DNA from 3 places in the Clostridium moutaii genome. Region 3 is predicted to be linked to each of the others. Evidence: riboswitches for the same ligand, from Rfam matches in the RefSeq annotation. Region 3 holds a riboswitch; each other region holds the start of a gene.
What was found. A riboswitch is a leader RNA that binds a small molecule or an ion and turns the genes downstream of it on or off. The one in region 3 is predicted to bind cobalamin.

Region 1 (3,286 bases), on a different contig from region 3:
ATTTGAAATATATCATGGCATAAGAATTCATGATTCTGCTATAGTAGCTGCAGCAAAACTTTCAAGCAGATATATAACAGATAGATATTTACCTGACAAGGCCATAGATTTAATCGATGAGGCCTGCGCCATGATAAGAACTGAAATTGATAGTGTACCAACTGAAATGGATGATGTCAGGAGAAAATTGTTTCAGCTTAAAATTGAAAAAGAGGCATTATCGAAGGAAAAAGATAATGCTTCTGTGGAAAGACTTAAAACAGTAGAAAAAGAACTGAATAATTTAAAAGATAAGGATAATGAACTAACTGCCAAATATGAAAAGGAAAAGTCCAATATAACGGGAGTCAGGAATTTAAAAAAACAATTGGATGAGGCAAAGGGACAAATTGAAAAAGCAGAAAGAGAATATAATCTGAATAAAGTTGCAGAATTGAAGTATGGAGTCATACCTAAGCTGGAAAGTGAAATAGCATCAGGTGAAAATTTGATAAAAGAAAATAATGAAAGTGCAATGCTCAAAGAAGAAGTCACAGAAAAGGAGATATCCCAGATAGTATCTAAATGGACGGGAATACCTGTATCCAGATTGGTAGAGGGAGAAAGGCAAAAACTTATTAAATTAGAAGGTGAGCTTTCAAAAAGAGTTGTAGGACAAAAGGAGGCTGTGAAAGCAGTTTCTGATGCTGTAATAAGAGCAAGAGCGGGAATGAAGGATCCAAATAGACCAATAGGATCATTTATATTTTTAGGGCCTACAGGTGTAGGTAAAACTGAACTGGCTAAAACCCTTGCAAGAACTTTGTTTGACAGTGAGGAAAATATAATTAGAATAGATATGTCGGAGTATATGGAAAAGTATTCTGTTTCAAGGCTTATAGGAGCTCCTCCGGGATATGTAGGTTATGAAGAAGGAGGACAGCTTACGGAAGCAGTTAGAAGAAAGCCGTATAGCGTAATACTATTTGACGAGATAGAAAAAGCTCATAATGATGTATTTAATATTTTTCTTCAGATACTGGATGATGGGAGACTTACGGATAATCAAGGCAAAGTGGTAGATTTTAAAAATTGTATTATAATTATGACTTCCAATATAGGAAGCAGCTATTTACTGGAAAATAAGAGCAGTACGGGAATAGATAAAAATATAAGAGATAAAGTAATGAATGATATGAAGTTAAAATTTAAACCTGAATTTTTAAACAGGTTGGATGATATCATAATGTTTAAACCGCTAAATACAGAAGAAATTAAAATTATAATAGATATATTCTTAAAAGATATAGAAAGTAGGTTAAAAGATAAGAATATCTATATAGAAATAACTGATAAAGCTAAGGAAATCATAGCAGAAGAAGGATATGATCCGGTTTATGGGGCTAGACCTTTAAAAAGATACATGGAAAATGTACTGGAAACTTCTATTGCCAAGAAGATAATTAAAGGGGAGATTTATGAAGGTTGTAATATAAGAGTGGATTATGATGATAAATTTAAAATAGACAAGATATAGGATTATTATTTCAAATAATCTATATTTTGAAGATTAAATATTTAAATGGGTGTTATTTATTTAATAAGTAAAAGGAAAAGTATAAAGACTGCAGCCCGCCGCTACTGTATGGAGGATGAAACTTTATTATGCCACTGGATTATATATCTGGGAAGGCCAAGGAGTAAAATGAATCTGAGCCAGGAAGCCTGCCTAATATCTATGTTGATTCTTTCGGAGGGAAGGAAAATTACATGCTTTAAATTTGTAAGTTATATTTACAATTTAATGTAAAATCATTAATACATTAGGTTCTATAAATAATATGTAGATTTGAGGTGTATATTTTGAAGAAAAATAACATATTTATTACTGGATATGCAAAGCTTCCGAAGGGAATAACTGCAACCGAAATTTACAATGAGATTGTTATAGGAATTATTATAAATAGATGTTCCGGCGAAATACAGGATGTGGAGTGCTCCTTTGTGACCGATACTGCCAAAAAATATGCAAAAAATTTATTAATAGGGAAGAATTTAAATAATGTTAAAGAAATAGTAGAGGATATAGAAGATAATTACTTTGGAATGGCTAAAAAATCTTTTATAGCGGTATTGATAAACTGCTATGAAAGGTATAAAATAATAATGAACAAAGAGAATTAAAAACAATTTAACAAAATTGCCATTTTATTATAACATAAAGGTTGATCCCTTTATGCAGAATTAATAAAAAACACGGCATTAGTGTATTTTTGAGTACACTGATGTCGTTTTTTAAATGTATATTTTTATGAACTATATGTTAAGAAAGAAAGAAAAAAGTAGAAAGGAGAATGTAAATTTTTAGTATTAATAGTATGAATTAATTATAAAGTTAAGGCATTTATTTAAGTTTAAGGGTAATAATAATTTTAAAGGTAATAATAATTTAAAAACAGAACAATTATTTATAATGAAGAGGGGATAGCATGATCACGGATAGAATAAAAAACAAAGACCTTTTGAAATATATAGGCACAGCTAATGATGCAGCTGATCTTATAAAAGATGGTATGACTGTAGGAACTAGCGGATTTACATTTTCAGGATATCCAAAATCTGTACCGATGGCACTGGCAAAAAAGATAAAAAGTGGTGCTAAGATAAAAATAAATTTATTTACAGGTGCCTCTGTAGGTGATGAACTTGATGGAGAATTGGCTAGAGTTGGGGCAATTAACAAGAGATTTCCGTATCAGACACATAAAGATGTTAGAAATGCCATTAATGCAGGTGAAATTAATTATGTAGATGCTCATCTCAGTATGTCACCACAAATGGTAGATTATGGATTTATGGGAAAAATAGATGTGGCAATAGTTGAGGCTGTGGGTATAACTGAAGAAGGATATATTATACCAACTACATCAGTGGGTAATGCACCTACTTATGTTAGAGATGCAGATATAGTAATTGTAGAAATAAATGAAAGTCAGCCTGTATCGCTTATAGGAATGCATGATGTATACGTTCCTGAGAAGCCACCTTTTAGACAGCCAATACCTATAATTCATGCAGGGGACAGAATAGGTACCGATTACATAGTTTCGGATCCTAAAAAGATAAAATGCATAGTTTTCAGTGATATAAAGGATAATATCAGAAAGGTTGCACCTATAAGTGATGTAAGCAGAAGAATGGCGGGAAATCTGATAGATTTTCTTGAAAATGAAGTTAAACAGGGAAGGCTTCCAGAAAATTTACTTCCAATTCAATCAGGAGTTGGTTCAGTTGCAAATGCAGTACT
Region 2 (3,286 bases), on a different contig from region 3:
ACAATTATAATTGCACTTAAAAACAATGTTGTTTTTACCCTTCCATCCAAACGGTGTAAAAAACTTTTATTACCAGATATTTTACCAAATGAAGATAGTTCCATAATTTATTCTTCCTTTAACGATTTTTTATTTCTAGCTGATTCACCAAATAATTTTTCCCAGTGATGTCCCACTATTAAACCTGAAAAAAAACCTGCTACAGTAAATGCTCCTACCTGTGCATCACCAGGTAATTCAATAAAGGGTTTGTGCTTATTGGATGCCATGGTATTTACCTTATCATCTGTACCTCCGGCTTTCATTTTATGATTGACCATATATTTTGATGCCCCAAATATAACAATAAATATAATTATCATTACTATTAATACAACCCTAGTAAATCCATCTAGAAATTTAACGCTTGTACCCTTTCCATTTTTTATATTATCACTTGATTCCATAATTATTTTGCCTCCTCCTTTCTAAGTACACCCGGCAACAAATCAGGACGCCTTTTTACCATGACCTGAAGAACCAATGCTGTAAATACTGCTTCTGCTATAGCTAAAGGCAATTGAGTAGGACCATAACCTAAAAAGAATATCATCCACTGTTTAACTAAAGGAACATTTCCATGCAAGCTGATTGCAAGTTCAAGAGCAGCTACCAAATATGTAACTATATCTCCCACAAAACCTGCCACTCCTGCGGCCAGCCAAATCGGGCTTTTAAAGTATCTGAATAGTTTCCATGACAAATATCCTAAAATTCCTCCTGCTATACCCATGGAAAAAGTGTTTGCGCCGATGGTGGTTATGCCTCCATGTCCCAGGAATATTGCCTGGAAAAACAATACTATAGCTGAGATAACACCAGTTGCAAAAGGTCCCACGATAATAGCCGCCAGTGCCGTACCACAGGGGTGAGAACTGGAACCAGTTACAGGAACAGGAATATGCATAACAGATATAATAAATACGGCTACACCTACCATTGCCAAAAAAGGTTTATAATATAAGTTCTCTTTAACTCTTTTTTTTATCTCTTTAACGCCCGGTATCATAAATATAGCACTTATAGCATACCATGTTCCCCAAGCCTGTGGTGATAAAATACCATCTTCAATATGCATTTCTTATTACCTCCAATTTTAGATTTAAAAATCAATTTTAATTCTAAATAAAAATTTAACCCCTTAGCTAGAAGCGCTGAGGGGTTAAAATTTATAAAAAACAATATAAATTTCTATATTACAGTCACCTCCCTATCACTCGTAGAGTTTAACGGTTTCCAAATAATATAGGCAGGTCTTCTGACTTGGGATCATCATCCTTATAACCTTCCCAGTTTCCCAGTGGTATATCTATAAGGACTCCTCTTTTACAGCGGCGGGACCGTGTAGACTTCTCATCTAACTTCCCTTTTAAGTAAAAATACACCTATATATTTTAATATTATTTTTGTCATATTTACTTTTAAAACTATTACATGTAACAATTAAGTTAAGTTTCTCACAAATTTATTGTACTGTCAAGCTGTAATTAAAGTCTTAAATACTTGTCAAAAATGCTTTACAATATAATAGTAAATATTACATAATTATTACCATAAACTTCTGAGGGGTAATAAATTGGAAACAGAAATAAATTTTAATTATCTCATAACGTCAGTAAGAAATTGTTGTTGATGTAAAACTAACTTATGAAACAACCTTGGGAGATACAGAAGGCACTGATGTCCAAAGATCAATAAAGCAAACCTTTAAAGGTGAAACAAAAGAAGCTGGTTTATATACTGCTATAGCACGTCAAGCTCAAAGGCAGGGATATGGAGAAATTGCAGAAATACTAAAAGTTCTTGCAAAAGAAGAAATAGAACATGCTGCCACATGTGCTGAATTAAACAATATGATAGCGGGAGATTGCTTCCAGGATATAAGACAGATGCTGGAAGGAGAAATTTTTGCAAATAAGTCAAAACGTGAAGATGCACTTCACTCGGAAGAATTAAAGGTTCATTCTGCAAGAGAGTTTTTTAACTCTGCTTCTAAAGACAAAGGCCGTTATGCCAGAATACTTGAAGGAATATTAAAAAAATATAATAAATAACTTAAAAAATCAAGGGATATAAAATCACACCCTTGATTTTTTTAATAATTTATATTTGTTTTACTGCCCCTCTTTTTACTGCTACATTTATTATATTAAATAAAACTGCACCCACTATGGTATTTACAACAGCTGCGGGTAAAACTACAGTTAAAAATAATGCCGTAAAGCTAGTCCCAAGTCCTACTGTAAGCAAAACCACAGTTAAAAATGCAGTACCACTTACTATTGTTCCAATTGCTGTAGTCAATACAATATTTATCTGATTATTCACTTTATCCCTAAAAGGTTTTACTAAAATAAACATTACATTTATAGTTATGAATTTGTCAATTACATTTGCAAATTGTCCTCCGGGAAAAGTTGTAGTTGCTGCCGCTAAAATACCTGCCACAACACCCGAACAAACACAAGTCTTGTAATCCCTGTTCAATATAAGTATTATAAAAAGCATGGCAAGAGATATATCTGGTTTCATTCCAAATAATATTGGAGGCACAACTTGATGCAATACTGCACCAATCGCAAGCAGTATAGAATTTATAATCATTTTTTTTAAGTTCATAATTGGCACTCTCCTAAAATTATAATTTTAAATATTAAACCCTAAGCCAATCCCTAAGTTTATACAATAATTGAGAGAGAAATATTTCTTTCATAACATAATAAACACCACCAATGTCTATATTTTTCCATAAAAAAACTCCATCCTAAAAACTAGGACGGAGATATCCGCGGTACCACCTAAATTGTGTCTATTAAACACCCCTTTTTCAGATACAAACATATCCTATCCGTTATAACGTACGGCTAACGTTAACCACTACTTTCTACCTGAGTAGATTTCAATTTACTCCTCTTAGGTCCATTCACTACATATCCAGTATTGAGATTTCACCATTCTCAACTCTCTATAACTTAATTATATAGTTACTCTTCCTCGTCAAAGGATTTAATATTTAAATTAAGTATATGATATCACTTGAATTTTATAATGTCAACATGTATTTTTATAGAAGAATGATTTTAATTAAAATCATTCTTCTATTTTACCAGCTAGGCTGCAATTTTTATTAAATAACCCTTTATAACAATAATTTATTATATCACTTCGTTTTATAATTCCTATAAATACATCTTTATCATCTATGACTGGTACGAAATTTTGATTTACAGCAAGTGATATCAAATCT
Region 3 (3,286 bases):
GCACAGTCTTGATGTTTCAGGGATCTATACTGCTTTTTGTACTGGGCAGTGAAATATTGCTTAAGTATAAATTGGTGAGGAAGGGAGATTGATCATATGAACAGTACGTTTATGATTTCAGTGATTGCGGCGGGAATTGTTGCAGGTACTCCTCTGTTATATGCATGTCTTGGTGAAATTCTATCTGAAAAGTCGGGAATTATGAATCTTGGAGTGGAAGGTATGATGCTTGTAGGAGCCGTAGTGGGATTTTTAGTCAGTATTCATACTGAAAATAAGTGGATGGGTTTTATGGCGGGCTGCAGTGCTGGTGCAATTTTGGCATTTTTCCATGGAATTCTTACTGTAAAATTGAAAGCAAATCAGGTGGCAAGCGGTGTAGCCCTTACTATATTTGGTACAGGACTTAGTGCCTATCTTGGAAAATCTTATATAGGGGTGCTTCCCTCTGTATCATTTAAGGGAATAAGTATACCATTTTTGAATGGGATACCTGTAATAGGAAAAATCTTCTTTAAAAATGATGCTCTGGTATATCTAAGTTTTATACTGGTTTTTGTAATCTGGTTTGTATTGTATAAAACAAAAGCAGGACTTATAGTGAGAACTGTTGGTGAAAATCCATCTGCTGCAGATGCAGCCGGCATAAATATTTTTCTGGTAAGGTATATATGTGTGATTTTAGGAGGTATGTTGTCAGGAGCTGCAGGGGCATATATATCACTTGCATATTCCCCTTCCTGGAGTGAAAATATGACGGCAGGTAGGGGATGGATTGCAGTAGCTCTTGTAATATTTGCAATGTGGAATCCAATCCGGGGCATGATGGGAGCATATATTTTTGGAATTATAAATTCTCTTGGGCTTCACCTTCAGGCTTTCGGCTTTGCTGTTCCTGTATACATACTTCAGATGCTTCCCTATATTTTGACTTTTGCAGTCCTTATTTTTACTACAAGAGAAACGAGAACAAGGCGTTCCGCAATGCCTCAGGCACTTGGAATTCCATATTCCAGAGAGGAAAGATAATTATAAAAGCTTAGGACGTAGATTTACCTTAATGATTTTGTCCTGCAATCTTATCTAATATGTATTGACTGGATAAAATTTATATCATATACTTAACAATAAGGTAATAAATTGTTTGTAAAAATTTAATATTTGATGTTAGGTGCTGTTGTTTTAACAGTCAAAAGGAAAAGTTGAAGAAGCACTGCAGCCCCACCGCTACTGTATGGAGGATGAAACCTTGTTTATATCACTGGTAATGTATCTGGGAAGATAAGGGAGTAGGATGAATCATAGCCAGGAAGCCTGCCTGACATTTTTGTTAATTCTTTCGGAGGGGAGGATATTATATGTTTTATTAAAATTGCGTGTTTTAGTTGGTAAAATATATGCGAACAGCTACGCTGAAATGTAAATTATGGAGACCCTTGGAGGTCTCTTTATTTATTGTAAGGAGGTATTATGATATGCAACATATGAAAAAAATTATAAGCAGAATTGTTATGCTTTTGTTTGTAATTGGAATTGCTGTATCCGGTTCCATTGGAAATGTATACGCGGATTCAGAAAATACTGATAGTATGAGTACAACTGCAAATCAAAACAGACTTTCAGGAAATGACAGAATTGAAACATCTTTGAAGATAAGCCAGGATGGCTGGAAATATGGTGCATCTACTGCAGTTATAGCTCAGGGGTATGGTTACGCAGATGCTCTTTGTGCAGCACCTCTTGCAAAAAAATACAATGCACCCATAATACTTTCCAGGCAGGATTCACTGAGTGATGAAACTGTAAGTGAGCTTAAAAGGCTTAAGGTGGACAAAGTATTTGTAATTGGAGGGACAAGTTCTCTTTCTGACAATGTGGAATCACAGTTGAAAAACATTGGTGTCAATGATGTGAAAAGACTGGGTGGAGCGGACAGATATGAAACTTCTGTAAAAATAGCTGAAGAACTGGGAGATGTTGATAATATTGTAGTGACATCCGGAAACGGTTATGCGGACAGTCTTTCAATAGCATCCATAGCTGCAAAAAAGGGAATGCCCATATTACTGTCTCAAAGTAATGAACTTCCCCAGATAGTGAAAAATTACTTGAAAAACAGGGATATAGCAAAAACTTACATAGTAGGCGGTACGGCAGTTATAGCCAGCAGTCTGGAATCATCTCTTCCAAATGTCATAAGACTTGGAGGTACCACCAGATTTGATACAAATTTGGCTGTACTTCAAAATTTCAAAGCCGACCTTAATTTTGACAATGTGTATATAGCCAGCGGAGACGGCCCCAATGGAGACGAGTTTGCAGATGCCCTTTCCGGGTCAGCTCTTGCGTCAACAAAATCTGCTCCCATGGTTTTGGTATATAATACCCTGAGTACAAAGACGGCGGATTTCTTGAAATCAAACATGTCCGACAAAACAATGCTTACAGCATTGGGAGGTACGTTAGTAGTACCAGCTGTAATCGTGGATGATCTGATTCATTATTTTAACGGTGAAGCTACCAGCGGTGGCATAGGAGATGAGACATCACCTACTACAGGCAGCGGAAGTGGAAATTCAGGAACTTTCACTTTAGAAATTACCAAAGATAATAATGGAACTCTTTTAAAAAAGCAAATTTTCAATATAGATGGAAATAAAACTGTACTTGGTTATTTGGAAACTATGGTGGACAATATAGATTTGGAAAGTGGCTATATAAATTCCATGTCTATAAATGGACAGAATTATTTAAATAATTCTGCACCAGATTGGTCTTATGGAACCAGTTGGTTTATATATGTAAATGAAGAATTTGCTAGTGAAGGCGTTCAGTCCATGAAACCTAAAACTGGAGACCTTATAAAACTTGATTACCATGATTGGACTTATGAAACTATAAATGATTCTGATAGCAGTACTGGAGAAGGAAGTAATAATTTGCCTGAATAGGATACACAATTCATAAAATTGGATGAAAGCAATGAGGGGATTAATTGATTATTATCGAATAGCTCTTTGTGATAATGGCATGTATTTGGATACATTGACAATGGCTTTATATTATAATAATGACAATCCACTTTCTAGTACTATAGAAATACCTATAAAATAATATTTTGGGGAATACTTAAAGAATGGCTGCTAGATTACAGCCATTCTTTAAACAGCTTAAAGGAAGTGAAAATCCATGACTTATAAAAATCAGGAAAATTCCAGATACTTCATTGATTTTAAACAGTACCACGTGCTCACAGCTTCTCTGGTTTTTATTTCCATGATGATGA

Region 1: another riboswitch for cobalamin. It lies ahead of AB8U03_RS16910 (DUF3870 domain-containing protein); the one in region 3 lies ahead of AB8U03_RS03220 (cell wall-binding repeat-containing protein).
Region 2: another riboswitch for cobalamin. It lies ahead of AB8U03_RS12510 (energy-coupling factor ABC transporter permease); the one in region 3 lies ahead of AB8U03_RS03220 (cell wall-binding repeat-containing protein).

Annotation. Positions count from the first base shown of each region.
Region 1 covers NZ_JBGEWD010000026.1:8,157-11,442, reverse strand. Annotated here, with positions in the region: gene clpB (ATP-dependent chaperone ClpB) at 1-1,516, shown strand, start outside; cobalamin riboswitch at 1,546-1,726, shown strand; gene AB8U03_RS16910 (DUF3870 domain-containing protein) at 1,843-2,163, shown strand; gene AB8U03_RS16905 (acetyl-CoA hydrolase/transferase family protein) at 2,469-3,286, shown strand, end outside.
Region 2 covers NZ_JBGEWD010000012.1:37,425-40,710, forward strand. Annotated here, with positions in the region: gene cbiQ (cobalt ECF transporter T component CbiQ) at 1-104, opposite strand, end outside; gene AB8U03_RS12505 (hypothetical protein) at 108-446, opposite strand; gene AB8U03_RS12510 (energy-coupling factor ABC transporter permease) at 449-1,117, opposite strand; cobalamin riboswitch at 1,271-1,443, opposite strand; gene AB8U03_RS12515 (ferritin family protein) at 1,698-2,093, shown strand; gene AB8U03_RS12520 (tryptophan transporter) at 2,143-2,658, opposite strand; T-box leader at 2,809-3,049, opposite strand; gene AB8U03_RS12525 (CBS domain-containing protein) at 3,130-3,286, opposite strand, start outside.
Region 3 covers NZ_JBGEWD010000002.1:109,575-112,860, reverse strand. Annotated here, with positions in the region: gene AB8U03_RS03230 (ABC transporter permease) at 1-92, shown strand, start outside; gene AB8U03_RS03225 (ABC transporter permease) at 97-1,029, shown strand; cobalamin riboswitch at 1,153-1,336, shown strand; gene AB8U03_RS03220 (cell wall-binding repeat-containing protein) at 1,476-2,951, shown strand; gene AB8U03_RS03215 (hypothetical protein) at 2,983-3,114, shown strand; gene AB8U03_RS03210 (energy-coupling factor transporter transmembrane component T) at 3,190-3,286, shown strand, end outside.